DNA from 2 places in the Faecalibacterium sp. AF10-46 genome. Region 2 is predicted to be linked to the other one. Evidence: a T-box and tRNA genes for the amino acid it is inferred to sense, from the RefSeq annotation. Region 2 holds a T-box; the other holds one or more tRNA genes.

Region 1 (7,990 bases), on a different contig from region 2:
TCCTGCCCGGCGATCAGGTCCACCACGCCAATGGTCTCACCGGCAAGCTTCAGCTCCACGGTGCCCACCACATCGCCCTGCTGGACGGGGGCACACACGTGATCCGGCAGGTGGAAATATTTCTGGGTCACGCTGCCGTCGCCGGTGGAGGGCAGCAGGGTCATCATGCTGTCGGCGGGATACAGCTGCAGGGAGCTGGTATCGGAGGAATACTTCACCGGGATCTCAGCCAGCGTAAGGTCGGTATCCAGCGCGGCCTGAATGGAAAAGCTGTCGAACACCCAGTCCATCAGCTTCACGGTCTCGCACAGGGCCGGGCGGCGATTGGCGTAGCCGAAATCGTCGCAGGTGTCCGGGCTTTGCATCACGCAGAAAATATAGGTGGCACCATCCTTATTGGCCCATGAAACATAGCTCTGATTGCCACTGTCGTTTTTGAATGCGGTCACATCGCACATGCCGCCCTGCATGGCGCTGCGGTAGTATTTGCCGCCGCTGGATTTGCTCAGCGCGGCGTTCTGGCTGACCAGAACAGACGAAGAACGGTGTTTTTCTTTGGCGGGCATGGTAAAGCTGGGCGCACCGGAAACCTCCACAAAGGCATCAAAGCTCATCAGATAGCGCAGGATCAGGTACATATCCACGGCACAGGTCACGTTGCCGCTGTCGATGCCGCAGGCATCCGTCCATGTGCTGCCGGTGGTGCCGATGCGCTGGGACAGGGTGTTCATCTGGCTCACCCAGCCCGCGAGGTCGCCGCCGGAAAGGGCATAGGCAAGGCCCATGGCGGCTTCGTTGGCGTTGCGGGTCAGCATGGCGTACATGGCTTCGCGGTAGGTAAAGGTCTCGTTGGAGCGCATATCGGCGTTGTTGGTGTTATAAACGTAATCCGAGATGGCAAAGGGCATCTGGAAGGTGTCGTCCAGATGGTCGGCATAGTTGGTCAGCAGCAGGGCGATGGTCATGTACTTTGTCAGACCACCGGCGGATACCTGCTTTGTGCTGTCCTTATCATAGACGATGATATTGGTATCGGTGTTGACGATATAGGCACTCTGTGCCTGCACCTGATAGACCGGGGTGGGGTCGAACATAGCCCCGGCGGGCAGCACAAGGCAGCTGAACAGGACAGCGAACGACAAAACCAGCGCAAAAATACGTTTCATGTGGACAATTCCTTTAAAAAGCGATAATATAAAACAACAGGCAGCACGGCACAAGCGCCGTGCGCCGGATAAGAACGAGATCACAGCGGAAGGCTGTATTCTTTATAATAACAGGTTTGGCGGGGTGTGACAAGGCTTATTGTGCCGATTTCACATCCGGTCAGGGAGGACAGGAATGGTATATCTGACAGGGGACACCCACGGCGACATCGACCGCTTCAAGCACGGCAAGCTGCGCTGGCTGGGCAAACGGGATACCGTGGTGGTACTGGGCGACTTTGGCTTTGTGTGGGACGACAGCAAGGAGGAACAGAAAAAGCTGGATTGGCTGCGCAAGCGCCCGTATACCCTGCTGTTTCTGGACGGCAGCCACGAAAACTACGACCTTTTAAAGCAGTATCCCACCGAGGAACGCTTTGGCGGCAAGGTGCAGGCACTGGGTGGCAATGTGTACCATGTGTGCCGCGGCAGTGTGCTGGAATTGGAGAATAAAAAATACCTGTGCTTTGGCGGTGCGGAAAGCCAGGATGTGGAGGATCGGGAACCCGGCGTGAACTGGTGGAGGGAAGAAATGCCTTCGGAGGAGGAATACGCCTTTTGTGAGGAGAACCTTGCAGCGTGCGATTACAAAGTGGATTATGTGCTGACCCACGATGCGCCAAGCAGATTTTTGGATTTTACCGCCCTTGCCAGCGGCGAGACCAACCAGCTGCACAGTTTTCTGGATAAAATTTTGTTGAAGCTGACTTACGACAAGTGGTTTTTTGGCTGCTACCATAAGGATACCCAGCTTTCCACCAAAAGCCGCTGCGTATTCTGCGATGTGATAAGCATGGGCGAACGGCACGCAAAGCGTTCTGTTCGATAACAGGGGCCGCTGCACCAGCCGTGCAGCGGCTTTTGCATTTGCTGCTGCTTGTGCGCAAAAAACCTCCGGATCAGTTCATGGCTCCGGCTTTCTCGAACATCTGCTGCACCTGCTGTTCCAGCAGTGCGTGCTCCGGCGCTTCCAGCAGCGGGTCGTCGGCCAGCATGGCAACGGCTTCCGCCTGCGCAGCGTGCAGGGTGCGGGTGTCGTTCATCAGGTCGGCGATCTGCAGGGTGGGCAGGCCGTGCTGGCGGCTGCCGAAAAAGTCGCCGGGGCCGCGGGTCTCCAGATCGTACTGCGCCACCGCAAAGCCGTCCGTGGTGCTGCACAAAAATTTCAGCCGCTTTTGTACGTTTTCGCTTTGGTTGTCGCTGACAAGGAAGCACCAGCTCTCCGCTGCACCGCGTCCCACGCGGCCGCGCAGCTGGTGCAGAGCGCTCAGACCGTAGCGCTCTGCGTTTTCGATCACCATTACGCTGGCATTGGGCACGTCCACGCCCACCTCAATGACGGTGGTGGACACCAGTGCGTCCAGCCGTCCGGCTTTGAAGTCCTCCATCACGGCAGCTTTCTCCTTGGGCTTGAGCTTGCCGTGCATCAGGCCTACCCGGCGCTCCGGCAGCAGGGCTTTGGCAATGTCCTCGTAGTAGCTCTTGACGGCGTTCAGCCCGCCGTCCGGTGTGTTCTCGATGGCAGGGCAGACCAGATACACCTGCCGTCCGCGCCCGATCTCCTGATCGAGAAAATGGTAGAGGTCGCGCCGCTTTTGGCCGGTGATGCACCGGGTCTTGACCGGTGTGCGGCCCGGCGGCAGCTCGTCCAGAATGGAGATGTCCAAATCGCCGTAGATGAGCAGGCCCAGCGTGCGGGGAATGGGCGTTGCGCTCATCACCAGCAGGTGCGGATTCGCGGCCTTTTCGGCCAGCATTCCGCGCTGCCGTACCCCAAAGCGGTGCTGCTCGTCGATCACGGCAAGACCAAGCCGGGCAAATTCTACGCCTTCGCTGAGGATGGCGTGGGTGCCCACCACAAGGTCGGCTTCGTCGTTCCGGATGGCGGCAAGGGTGGTGCGGCGTGCAGCGGCCTTCATGCCGCCGGTCAGCAGGGCCACCCGCATCCCGAAGGGGGCAAGCATCCGGTTCAGGCCTTCGGCGTGCTGGGTGGCCAGAATTTCTGTCGGGGCCAGCAGCGCGGCCTGATACCCCGCTCGGATGCAGGCCCAGATGGCAGCAGCCGCCACCAGCGTTTTGCCGCTGCCCACATCGCCCTGCAAAAGGCGGTTCATGGAAGTCTCGCCCGCCATGTCGGCCAGAATCTCGCTCACGGCTCGGCGCTGGGCACCGGTGGGGGAGAAGGGCAGGCTGGCCCAGAACGGGGACGGGTCGGCAAGCTGCATGGGCGCACCGGTGGCAGCGGCACCCCGGTTTTTCATCCGGCCAATGCCCAGCTGCAAAACCAGAAGTTCTTCATAGATCAGCCGCCGTCGGGCTGCATAGGCCTGCTCTTCGGTGGCAGGGCAGTGGATGGCCCGCACCGCATCTGCCTTGGAGAGCAGACGGTATTTTGCCAGCATTTCCGGCGGAAGAGGGTCGGGCAGAAGTTCTGCATGGGGCAGCAGCTGCCGCACGCACTTGGCGATGGCATTGCTGGTCAGGCCCTCGGTCTGGGGGTAGACCGCTTCAAAGGGAGAAGCCTTGATCTGCTCGGCGGTGCGCACCTGCGGGTTGACCATCTGGCGGCGCAGCATCCCGCCGGTAACGATGCCCTGAAAATAATATTCCTGCCCCAGCTGCAGCTTCTGGGCGGCATAGGGATTATTGAACCATGTGATCTCCAGACTGGACACATCGTCCCCGGCAGTGATGCGCTCCATCCGCCGCCCGCCCGGCAGGATACGCCCGCCGGGTTTGGCGAACACCTCGGCCCTGACGACGCACTCCACATCGGTGGGCGCTTCGGCGATGGAATAGGGTTTGGTGAAGTCGATATATCTGCGCGGGTAGTGGCACAGCAGGTCGGCCAGCGTCACGATACCCAGCTTCTCGAACCGCTCAGCGGTCTTGGGGCCAACGCCCTTCAGGTAGCGCACCGGCGTATCCGGGGTGAGGGTGGTATGGTTTTCGGCGGGCACAGGCATCAGCTCCTTTGCAAAGTAGTATAGCCATTGTAGCACCTTCCCGTTTGCAAATCCAGCTAAACCGGCGATAATCATTCCGGGAACAACGCAAAACAAAAAATCCCGGAAGCCGAAGCTTCCGGGAATCTTTTGGAGGTGACGACCAGATTTGAACTGGTGGATGAGGGTTTTGCAGACCCTTGCCTTACCACTTGGCCACGTCACCATATTTAGGAGTGAATTTCCACTCCTGTTGGAGCGGCCGACGAGGCTCGAACTCGCTACCTCCACCTTGGCAAGGTGGCGCTCTACCAGATGAGCTACGGCCGCATATTCGGTGCATTTTACCTTGCACCCATCATTTCTGATGCCCTGAAAACAAGTTTCAAAGTAGGTGAAAGCTTACGCTTTCTTGGTGGCGACCCGGATCGGGCTCGAACCGACGACCCCCAGCGTGACAGGCTGGTGCTCTAACCAACTGAGCTACCGGGCCATATTGGAGCATCTGTTGCTACTCCGTTATGGAGCGGCGGACGAGGCTCGAACTCGCTACCTCCGCCTTGGCAAGGTGGCGCTCTACCAGATGAGCTACGGCCGCATATTGGAACCCCTGCTGGGTTTCCTTGACTGGTGCCTCCGATCGGAATCGAACCAATGACACGGGGATTTTCAGTCCCCTGCTCTACCGACTGAGCTACAGAGGCGCACCGGACGATGATTATTATACCTGAAATTTCGATTTTGTAAAGGGGTAAATCCGAATTTTTTTCAGAAAATTGAAACTTTCTTGATTTTGGTCGTTCCAGCGCGTAAAATAAGAATGACTTTTTTCAACCTGCTTTCGGCGCATCCGGCACAGGACGTGCTGTGTGCGGGCGTGCCAAACAGAAATTGACAAATTCAACAACCTATGGTTTAATGAAAATGAAATGATTCAGGCGCTTTTGCCCTTTTTCTCTGTGCATACCTATATTATAGTAAGAAAAGGGCAGAGGCGTTTTATGATTTGACTACAGACGGCCCGCTTTTTGCAAGAAAGGCCGGGCCGGGAGGAGCAGCATGGCAAAAAAACAGGAATATGGCAACGAGAGCATTACTTCTTTGAAGGGTGCCGACCGTGTGCGCAAGCGCCCGGCCGTTATCTTTGGCTCAGACGGCGTGGAGGGCTGCGCCCACTCCATCTTTGAGATCGTCTCCAACTCCATCGACGAAGCCCGCGACGGCCACGGCGATACCATCAACGTGACCCGCTGTAAGGATGGCAGCGTTATCGTTGAGGACTTTGGCCGCGGTATGCCCGTGGACTGGAACAACGGCGAGGGGCGCTACAATTGGGAGCTGCTGTTCTGCGAGATGTATGCAGGCGGCAAGTATGGCGAGGGTGAGGATAACTACGAGTTCAGCCTTGGCTTGAACGGTCTGGGCCTGTGCGCTACCCAGTATGCTTCTGCATGGATGACCGCCGATATCTACCGTGACGGATACCACTATCACCTTGATTTTAAAAAGGGCGAGAATGTGGGCGGCCTGCAGAAGGAAGCCTACAAGGGCCGCCGCACCGGCAGCATCATTCACTGGAAGCCGGACGACGAGGTGTTCACCGACATCGATGTGCCCGGCAGCTACTATAAGGATACCCTGCGCCGTCAAGCGGTGGTCAACGCAGGCCTGACCCTGAACTTTACCGATGAAAAAGAGAAAGACCCTGCCACTGGCAAGGCGTGGTACGAGAGCTGGTGCTATGAGCACGGCATCGCGGACTATGTGGCCGAGGTGGCAGGGGAGGATACCCTGACCCCGGTATTCAGCTGCGAGAGTGAGGCATCCGGCCGAGACCGCGAGGACCAGCCGGATTACAAGGTGCGCATGAGCGCGGCGTTCTGCTTCTCCAATAAGGTGCAGATGCTGGAATATTACCACAACTCTTCCTGGCTGGAGCACGGCGGCAGCCCGGAGCACGCGGTGCGCACCGCCTTTGTCTACCAGATCAACAAGTACCTGAAGGAAAAGAACCTCTATAAAAAAGGTGAGAGCGCCATCAGCTTTCAGGATGTGCAGGACTGTCTGGTGTATGTCTCGTCCAGTTTTTCCACCCGCACCAGCTACGAGAACCAGACCAAAAAGGCCATCACCAACAAATTCGTCTCGCAGGCTATGACCGACTTCCTCAAGCATTATCTGGAAGTGTATTTTCTGGAAAAGCCGGACGAGGCCCAGAAGATCTGCCAGCAGGTGCTGGTGAACAAGCAGAGCCGTGAGCATGCGGAAAAAACGCGCCAGAGCATCAAAAAAACGCTGTCCACCCAGATCGACCTTGCCAACCGTGTGCAGAAATTCGTGGACTGCCGCACCAAGGATGCATCCCGCCGCGAGCTGTATATCGTGGAGGGCGATTCCGCTATGGGTGCGGTCAAGTCCAGCCGCGACAGTGAATATCAGGCCATCATGCCCATCCGCGGCAAAATTTTAAACTGCCTGAAGGCCGACTATGCCCGCATCTTTAAATCGGATGTCATCGTGGATCTCATCAAGGTGATGGGCTGCGGCGTGGAACTGGGCGGCAAACACAACAAGGAGCTGGCCACCTTCAATCTCGATAATCTGCGGTTCAATAAAATCGTCATTTGTACCGATGCCGATGTGGACGGCTACCAGATCCGCACGCTGGTGCTCACCATGCTCTACCGCCTGACCCCGACCCTGATCGAGAAGGGCTATGTGTATATCGCAGAGTCGCCGTTGTATGAAATTACAACGAAAGACCGAACTTATTTTGCCTACACCGAGCCGGAAAAGACAGCGTTTCTGGAAGAGATCGGCGAGAAAAAATACACCATCCAGCGCTCCAAAGGCTTGGGTGAGAACGACCCAGAGATGATGTGGCTGACCACCATGAACCCGGAGAGCCGCCGTCTGATCAAGGTGATGCCCACGGATGTGGTGCAGACCGCGCAGGTGTTCGATATCCTGCTGGGTGATAACCTTGCAGGCCGCAAGGAACACATTGCGCAGCACGGCGCAGAATATCTGGACGATCTGGATGTGAGCTGATGATTTTAAATTGCCTCCGCTTGCGCTCTGGCAATGACAGAGGTAACGTTATTTTAATTTGGTGATTTGTCGCAGCCTGCGGGCTGCTCCAAATCACGTTTTCACGAAGAAAGCCCCAATGGGTCACGGCATTTTAAGGGAAAAATGCAGAAAACCGGAACGGCTCCATCTGTGAAAGAGCAGCTCAGGATGGCCCGCAGGCCATCCTGAGCTGCAAAAATAAAAAATATTTTCCGCTGAATATGGGCAGAGCGAGAGCGGCGCCCATTTAAAATCGTCAAGAGGTTAGAAGATGCCTAGAAAATCGACCAAGAAAACACTCAAGCCGGTGCGCCCGCAGCTGGGCGACGGCGTTGAAATTTTAAATGCCGGCAGTGTGCTGGAGGACCCCATCACCCGCACGCTGGAAACCAACTATATGCCCTACGCCATGAGCGTTATCGTCAGCCGCGCGCTGCCAGAGATCGACGGCTTCAAACCGGCGCACCGCAAGCTGCTGTACACCATGTACGAGATGGGCCTGCTCAAGGGCGCACGCACCAAGTCTGCCAACATCGTGGGCAGCACCATGCACCTGAACCCCCACGGCGATGCCGCCATCTACGACACCATGGTGCGCATGGGCCGCGGCAACGAGAGCCTGCTGGTGCCCTTTGTGGACAGCAAGGGCAACTTCGGCAAGGCCTACAGCCGGGATATGTCCTGCGCTGCTGCCCGTTACACGGAGGCAAAGCTCGAGGGTGTGTGCGAGGAGCTGTTCCGGGATATCGACAAGGAGACCGTGGACTT
Region 2 (7,990 bases):
GGTGAACGACCAGCTGGAACAGGTGTACAAGGGTCTTGGCGAAATGCAGAACCTTGCCGCTGATGTGGGCGGGCTGAAACAGGTGCTTTCCGGTGTGAAGACCCGCGGCATTCTGGGCGAGATCCAGCTGGGAGCCATTCTGGAAGAGATCCTTGCCCCGGAACAGTACGACACCAACGTGGCCACCATTCCGGGCAGCACCCAGCGGGTGGAGTACGCCATCCGGATGCCCGGCGCGGACGGCGGCACGGTGTGGCTGCCCATCGACTCCAAGTTCCCCGGCGACACCTATGCCCATTTACAGGATGCACAGGCATCCGGCGACGCACAGGCCGTGGAGAACGCCCGCCACGCACTGGAACTGGTGCTGCGGGCCGAGGCCAAGGACATCCGGGAAAAATATGTGGAGCCGCCCTACACCACGGCCTTCGGCATCCTGTTCCTGCCCTTCGAGGGTTTGTATGCCGAGGTGGTGAACGCGGGCCTGCTGGAAGTGCTGCAGCGGGACTATCAGGTGAACATTGCAGGCCCCAGCACCATGGCAGCGCTGCTCAACAGCCTGCAGATGGGTTTCAAGACCCTTGCCATCCAGAAGCGCTCCGGTGAGGTGTGGCAGCTGCTGGGTGCGGTGAAGACCGAATTTGACAAGTTCGGGCAGGGGCTTTCCAAGATGCAGCAGCGTCTGCGCCAGACCGACGAAGAGCTGGATAATCTCATTGGCGTGCGCAGCCGTGCCATCAGCCGCAAGCTGCGCGCTGTGCAGACCATGGACGAAAGCGCTGCTGCCGCTCTGCTGGAACTGGATGCTGAGCCGGGCAGGCCGGTAGCGGCAAAGCTGCCGGAAAATGGAGAAGAATAATATCTCTTGCGAAATTTCTAACAATGTGCTATAATAGGAAATATTCTTAGAAATAATTGCTGCGTTCTGCGGCATATCATAAAAAGGAGACGGAAAGCTATGAGCATGAAGAAGATCAGTGAAGCCATTTTGGGTGTGGGCGTGGATGATACCACCATTGACCTGTTCGAGAGCCAGTATCCGGTGCCCACCGGCGTGAGCTATAATTCCTATGTCATTCTGGACGAAAAGACCGCCGTTCTGGATACGGTGGATGCCCGCGCTACCGAGCCGTGGCTGGAAAACCTGTCCGAAGCTCTGGCAGGCCGTAAGCCGGATTATCTGGTAGTCTCCCACATGGAGCCGGACCACGGTGCCAACATTGCAAAGCTGGCGGCACTCTACCCTGAGATGCAGGTGGTGGGCAACGCCAAGACCTTTTTGTATATGGAGCAGTTCTTTGGCGCTGATGCCATTGCCAAGGAGCGCCGTGTAGTGGTGAAGGACGGCGAGAGCCTGTGCCTTGGTACCCACACCCTTACCTTTGTGTTTGCACCCATGGTGCACTGGCCGGAGGTCATGGTCAGCTATGAGAGCAGCGAGAAGGTGCTGTTCTCCGCGGATGGCTTCGGTCGCTTTGGCGCCGTGGCAAAGTTTGACGAAAAGGCCGACTGGGCCAGCGAAGCCCGCCGCTACTACCTGAACATCGTAGGCAAGTACGGCCCGCAGGTGCAGGCGCTGCTGAAAAAGGCCGCGGCTCTGGACATCCAGACCATTTGCCCGCTGCACGGCCCGGTGCTGACCGGAGATCTGGGCAAGTACCTGAACTACTACGACATCTGGTCCAGCTACAAGCCCGAGGAGCCGGAAAAGATCCTTGTGGCAAGTGCTTCCATCCACGGCCACACCCGTGCAGCAGCGCACCTCATGGCCGAAAAGCTGCGAGCAAAGGGCGCAAAGGTCGTGGAGGTGGACCTGACCCGCACGGATGTGTCCTATGCCGTCACCGAAGCCTTCCGCTGCGGAAAGATCGTGCTGGCCTGCGCCACCTACGACGGCTTCCTCTTCCCGCCGATGGAAAATCTGCTGACCCACCTCAAGACCAAGAACTTCCAGAACCGCACGGTGGGTCTGATGGAGAATGGCACATGGGCACCCATGGCCGCAAAGTTCATGCGCGCCGAGCTGGAAGGCATGAAGAACATCACGGTCTGCGAGAATGTGGTCACCATCCGCAGTGCTGCCAATGCTGCTGCCGAAGCGCAGATGGATGCACTGGCTGCAGAAATCGTGGCAAAATAAAGCACTCTGGAAAAAATACGCAAGATCCTCTGCCGACTGCCCGGCAGGGGATTTTTTTATTGAACCATGTGGAAGAGTTTGATATACTGAAAAGCAGAAGTTTATGGATGGAGGAATATCATGTCTGTAAAAATAAAAGCAGATATCAGACACTGGCTGCGGGAGTTGGATAAGAAATATTTCTGTGTGATGCTGGGCTTTGCGGTGATGGTCTATTTTCCGCTGATCAGTTTGAAGCTGACGAACACAGTGGATGGTCTGTGGACAACGGCTGAGTACATGGCGGGAGCATGGGAGCTTTCCAATGGGCGATGGTTCTGGCTGGTGACCAGTTTTCTGCGTTTCAGTCTGCAGCTAGAACCCATCAATGCGGTGGTGTGCTTGGTGCTGGTTTCTCTTGGCGTTACAAAACTTCATATGACCTTTAAAACTGTGCACGAAAGGAGGACATCTTGCCTTGACTGGCTCGCAGGATTATGCTATTTGGCTAATACCGTGATCGGGTGTTACCTCTCGTTTGCACATCAATCGGTCGAGTTTGGTTTGGCATTTTATTTGTCGGTGCTGGCAGCGGTCTGTGTGATCAGAAGCCGCAGCATTGCGGCAGGCGTTGCGCAGGGAGCATTTTTACTTGCGTTGAGTCTTGGACTCTATCAGACAGACCTTGCTTGCTTCTGCATGGTGCTGCTGGCGTGGTTTCTGGTGCTGTTGTTCCGAGGTGAAGAAGGGATAAAGCTCCGGTACTATATCACAAAATGTCTGGGCAGTGCAGTGTGCGGCGCGGCGCTGTACTGGGGAACATTGCAGATTATTCTGAAGATTTCAGGTGTTGCAATGACGAATTATCAAGGCGGAGCTTCTACCTCGCCGCTGAATATGCTAAAAAGCCTGCCGCAGAGTATTGTAAAATGCTATGCCCAATTCTGGGACTACTTCTTTGGTGATACAGTACGCCATAATGTGCTGCAAAGCTTCGGGGTACTGTATGCGCTGGCGTTCCTTGTCGTGGGTGCAGCGCTTGTACGTCGGTTGGCAGTTGTTCTGCGCAGAAAGGATGCAGAAACGGCGTTTTACGCAGTGGCTGCGGTGCTGGTGATGCCGCTTGCCAGCGTGATCTTTCTGCTGGCAGCATCACAGGCGACGTTTTATATCCCAATGGCCGGAGGAACTGCGCTGTTCTTCCCGGTGTGCTTCTGGCTGTTAGATGCTGCCCAGCCTGCATCTAACACAGAAACCTCAGGCAAAAACAAAGCTGGCAAGGTGGAAAAGGCTGCGCTTCTGCTGGCTGCGGCAGGCATTCTTTATGGCAGTGTCTTTATGTCGGCTATCGATCAGCAGGCGATGTATGAGGGACGCAAGGCAACAAAACAAATCGCGGACCTTGTGGCCGGTGAGCTGGTGGCAGAGGGCTATTATGATTTGCCGGAAAAACTGCCAGTGATGCTGGTAGGCCGCCCCAGTGCAAGCCCGCTGTTCCGGACACACGTCATCTATTGGGATGCGAACGACTACGCACAGGTGGGCCTTTTCGAAAAAGAAAATGCCGCCACAATGCGCTATTCATGGAATGCGGTGTTTCGTGACCTCACACCGATGCAGTTGGAGCTGTGCAGTGATGAGGTATATGACGAACTGATCCGGACAGAAGAAATCAAACGGATGCCGACATTCCCTGAGAAAGGCTCCATGCAGGAAATGGACGGCGTATATGTGATCAAAATTTCAGAGGATTATCTGATTGATGAATAACAAATGAGCCTGAGAACACAAAACAGGACAGATGGAGAAAATAACGATGAAAGAAAAAATCGATGTACAGAAACCGGACGACCTTGGGCTGGATATATCGGATCTAAGATATTTTCTGGTGATGCTGCTGTTTTCGGCGGTAGTGTTTTTCCTGCTGATCAGCCAGCGGCTGACCAATACATTTGACGGATTGTGGAACAATACATGGTTCTTCGGCGGCTATTGGCAGGTAGTCACGGGCCGATGGCTCTGGCCGGTGATCGATGCGCTGCGGTTTGGCATCCAGACGGAACCTTTCAATTCATTGCTGACGCTTTCCATATCGGCGCTGGCTGTTACCCTGCTTCGGAAGTTTTTTACAGAGAAGGATTCTGTCGTGACCTATCTGGCGGGTATGGCTGTTCTGGCCAGCACGGTCACTGGAATACAGCTGTCATATCGGTTTCAGTCGCCGGTGTTTGGCTGCTCTTTTTTGTTTTCTGTTCTGGCGGCAGAGCGTGTGGTTCGTGCCGCAGATTTTAGAAAAGCGGTCGTACAGGGAGCACTGCTTCTGGTCATGAGCCTTGCGTGCTATCAGACGAGCCTTGATAACTTTTGTCTGCTCCTGCTGACATATCTTCTGCTGCTTCTGTTCCGCAATGTGGACAGAGAAAAGGTCCATGCCCACATTGGAAGAAGTCTTTGCAGCGCAGCTGCAGGAATGGTTTTGTATTTCCTGCTCACAAAGCTGATCGTATGGGCATGTGGATGGCAGATGGCAAGTTATAATGGAGGAGCGGATGTTTCGGTACTTTCTATACTGAAAAATCTGCCCAATGCCATTGCAGAGACCTACCAACTGTTTGGAGCTTACTTTTTTCAGAATTACTATCGGCATAACATTCTGCAGCCGGTGGGCTTTTTCGTTTTGGTATTTCTGGCGCTGAGCATCGGACTGCTGAACCGCTTCAGAAAAATGCTTCACCGGAAAAATTGGGAATATATCCTTCTGGGAGTGGCAGCGCTGATCGTTTTGCCCATCATGTGCAATGCCATCATGCTGATCACAAGCGAGGCGGTCTGGCTTTTGCAGATGGGCGAAGGATTGAATCTGTTCGTGCCGGTATGTCTGCTGCTGCTTGAAGGGACGCGCACAAATCAGCCTATGGTAAAAAAGTATGTACGTGCTGCCCGGACAGGGGCTGTAGTACTTGCGGTTTTGGTCGTCTATGGCAATGTCTGCTCTGCCGTGATCGATCAGGAAGCTATGTATGAGGGAAGGAAAACACTCAAGAGCATGTCGGATCACATCGCGGACGACCTGATGAGCAGCGGATATTTTGACGATAACGAGCAGCTGCCGGTACTGTTTGTGGGCAGACCCAGCTCGAACTCCAGTTTTATGAAGAGGGAGTATTACCTCTATGCAAATCCGTATGCGCAGATGGGCCGCTTCTGGCTGAACGATTACTCGGCCAGAGCGTCTTGGAAAGCGGTTTTCAGGGATATTACTCCGGCAAAACTCAAGCATTGCTCGGTGGAACAGTACGGAGAACTGTACAGCAGAACAGAGCTGGAACAGATGTCAGTCTATCCGCAGGAAGGATATATCCAGCAGATCGACGGTGTGGTCGTGGTAAAAATTTCAGATGATTACAAAGTTGATAAAGAGTTTGCGCCACTGATCGACCTGAGAGAATTGTTTCAGCTCATAATGGATGACATAAACGATTCATAATGGCTGCGGCTTTGTGAAAAAACCTCCACCGAACGCGATTTTTGCGGAAAGTGACTGCACAGCCCTTGCAAACTGTCCCGAAATGTGGTAACATAGCTCTTGGTTATAAAACCTGAATACTCCCAAACGCAGCGACGGAGAGAGTAGGTCTGTACCGCACGGCAAAGAGAGAAGCTTCACCGGCTGAAAGGGCTTCCGTGTGCGGGCTGGCTGAAGTTCGCTCCTGAGCGGTCTGTGCGAAACAGCAGTAGTACAGAACGGCCACGCCCCGTTACGGCGTTCTGAGAGCCGCCCGGCATCTGTGCACGGGTGGAAACCGGGTGGTACCGCGGAGCTAAGAATCAACAGCTTCGTCCCTTTTGCCTGAGAAATCGGGCAGGGGACGGAGCTTTTTTGTTGCACTCCGCTCATCAACACGAAGAATAAAGGAGAGAACATCCATGCAAGCAATGATCGACGAGCTGGCAAAACAGGCCGCTGAAAGCCTTGGTCAGGTGTCCGGCAAGGAAACGCTGGCCTCCTTCTGGCAGGAGTACCTCAGCAAAAACGGCAAGATCCCTGCCCTGATGAAGAACCTGCGCACCGTTGCGCCGGAAGAGCGCCCCGCTATGGGCAAGATCATCAATGAACTCAAGGCAAAGGTTCAGGCAGATTACGACGCTGCTGCAGAACAGGTGAAGCAGGCAGAGCTTGCTGCCCGCAATGCTGCGGAGACGGTGGATATTACCCTGCCCGCCAAGACCCGCTCTGTGGGCGGCCTGCACCCGCTGACCCTGATCACCAACCAGATCATCGACGTGTTCTCCGGCATGGGCTTTTCGGTGGGCACCTTCCCGGAGATCGAGGACGATGACCACAACTTCACCCGCCTGAACGTGCCCAAGGATCACCCGGCACGCGACATGCAGGACACCTTCTACCTGTCGGAGGAGTTCCTGTTGCGTACCCAGACTTCCGGCGGCCAGATCCGCACCATGGACGTTCAGAAGCCGCCTATCAAGATCCTGATGCCCGGCCGTGTGTTCCGCTCCGACTCGGACGCTACCCACAGCCCCATGTTCCACCAGATGGAAGGTCTGGTCGTGGACAAGGGCATCACCCTGGGCGACCTGCAGGGTGCCCTGAACACCTTCGTGCAGAAACTGTTCGGTGCCGACACCCGCACCCGCCTGCGTCCCTCCTACTTCCCGTTCACCGAGCCCAGCGTGGAGGTGGACGTGAGCTGCTTCGAGTGCCACGGCAAGGGCTGCCCGCTGTGCAAGCACACCGGCTGGATCGAGGTGCTGGGCGGCGGTGTCGTCAACCGCAAGGTGCTGGAGAACTGCAATATCGACCCGGACGAGTATTCCGGCTTCGCCTTCGGCATCGGCATCGAGCGTATCGCCATGCTGAAGTATGGCATCAACAACATCGGCCTGATGTTCGAGAACAACCTGCAGTTCCTCAAGCAGTTCCACGAATAAGAGGGGAGAGAAGAGACAATGAAAGTACCTTTCAGCTGGTTAAAAGAATTTGTAGATATCGACGTTACTGCGCAGGAACTGGAAGAAAAGCTCTTCTCCTGCGGCTTTGAGGTCGAAGAGCTGATCCCGCTGGATGCCGGCATCAGCAAGGTGGTCGTCGGCAAGATCGTGGAGATGGAAAAGCAGGAGGGCACCCACCTGACCAAGTGTGTGGTGGACTGCGGCGACTACGGCCACGACATCCGCATCAGCACCGGTGCCGCCAACATGAAGCTGGGCGACTGCGTGCCCGCTGCTCTGGATGGCTCCACCCTGCCCGGCGGCATCAAGATCAAGGCCCGCAAGATGCAGGGCGTGGAGTCCAACGGTATGCTGTGCTCCGGCGAAGAGCTGGGCCTGAACGACGACCTGTTCCCAGGCTCTGAGGTCTACGGCCTGCTCATCCTGCCCGAGGATTCTGTCCCCGGCACCGACATTGCTCCCGTGGTGGGTCTGGACGACTATATCTTTGATATCTCCATCACCGCCAACCGCCCGGACTGCCAGTCTGTTCTGGGCATCGCCCGCGAGGTGGCTGCCGTTTTGGGCAAGCCCCTGCACATGCCTGCCATGGACTACAAGACCGTCTGCGAGCCGGATGCGCCCATCACCGTCAAGGTGGAGGCACCGGACCTGTGCCCCCGCTACATGGCACACTATGTGCGCAACATCCGCATGGGCGAGTCTCCCCGCTGGATGAAGCGCCATCTGGCTCTGTGCGGCCTGCGCTCCATCAGCAATGTGGTGGATATCACCAACCACACCCTGCTGGAAATGGGTCAGCCCATGCACGCCTTTGATCTGAACAAGGTCGCCGGCCGCACCATCGATGTGCGCCGCGCCCATGCGGGCGAAAAGATCGTCACGCTGGATGAGAAGGAG

The links. The T-box of region 2 lies ahead of pheS (phenylalanine--tRNA ligase subunit alpha). A T-box ahead of a tRNA ligase gene usually reads a tRNA of that ligase, here a tRNA-Phe.
Region 1: it encodes a tRNA-Phe, which carries the amino acid that the T-box ahead of pheS (phenylalanine--tRNA ligase subunit alpha) is inferred to sense. The anticodon was not compared.

The regions. Positions count from the first base shown of each region.
Region 1 covers NZ_QVGY01000003.1:29,959-37,948, forward strand. Annotated here, with positions in the region: gene DWV57_RS04910 (D-alanyl-D-alanine carboxypeptidase) at 1-1,166, opposite strand, end outside; gene DWV57_RS04915 (metallophosphoesterase) at 1,342-2,034, shown strand; gene recG (ATP-dependent DNA helicase RecG) at 2,105-4,165, opposite strand; tRNA gene DWV57_RS04925 (tRNA-Cys) at 4,302-4,376, opposite strand; tRNA gene DWV57_RS04930 (tRNA-Gly) at 4,405-4,480, opposite strand; tRNA gene DWV57_RS04935 (tRNA-Asp) at 4,567-4,643, opposite strand; tRNA gene DWV57_RS04940 (tRNA-Gly) at 4,673-4,748, opposite strand; tRNA gene DWV57_RS04945 (tRNA-Phe) at 4,779-4,854, opposite strand; gene DWV57_RS04950 (toprim domain-containing protein) at 5,210-7,201, shown strand; gene DWV57_RS04955 (DNA gyrase subunit A) at 7,494-7,990, shown strand, end outside.
Region 2 covers NZ_QVGY01000004.1:1,686-9,675, reverse strand. Annotated here, with positions in the region: gene rmuC (DNA recombination protein RmuC) at 1-859, shown strand, start outside; gene DWV57_RS05980 (MBL fold metallo-hydrolase) at 959-2,140, shown strand; gene DWV57_RS05975 (glucosyltransferase domain-containing protein) at 2,261-3,889, shown strand; gene DWV57_RS05970 (glucosyltransferase domain-containing protein) at 3,921-5,606, shown strand; T-box leader at 5,729-5,967, shown strand; gene pheS (phenylalanine--tRNA ligase subunit alpha) at 6,047-7,069, shown strand; gene pheT (phenylalanine--tRNA ligase subunit beta) at 7,088-7,990, shown strand, end outside.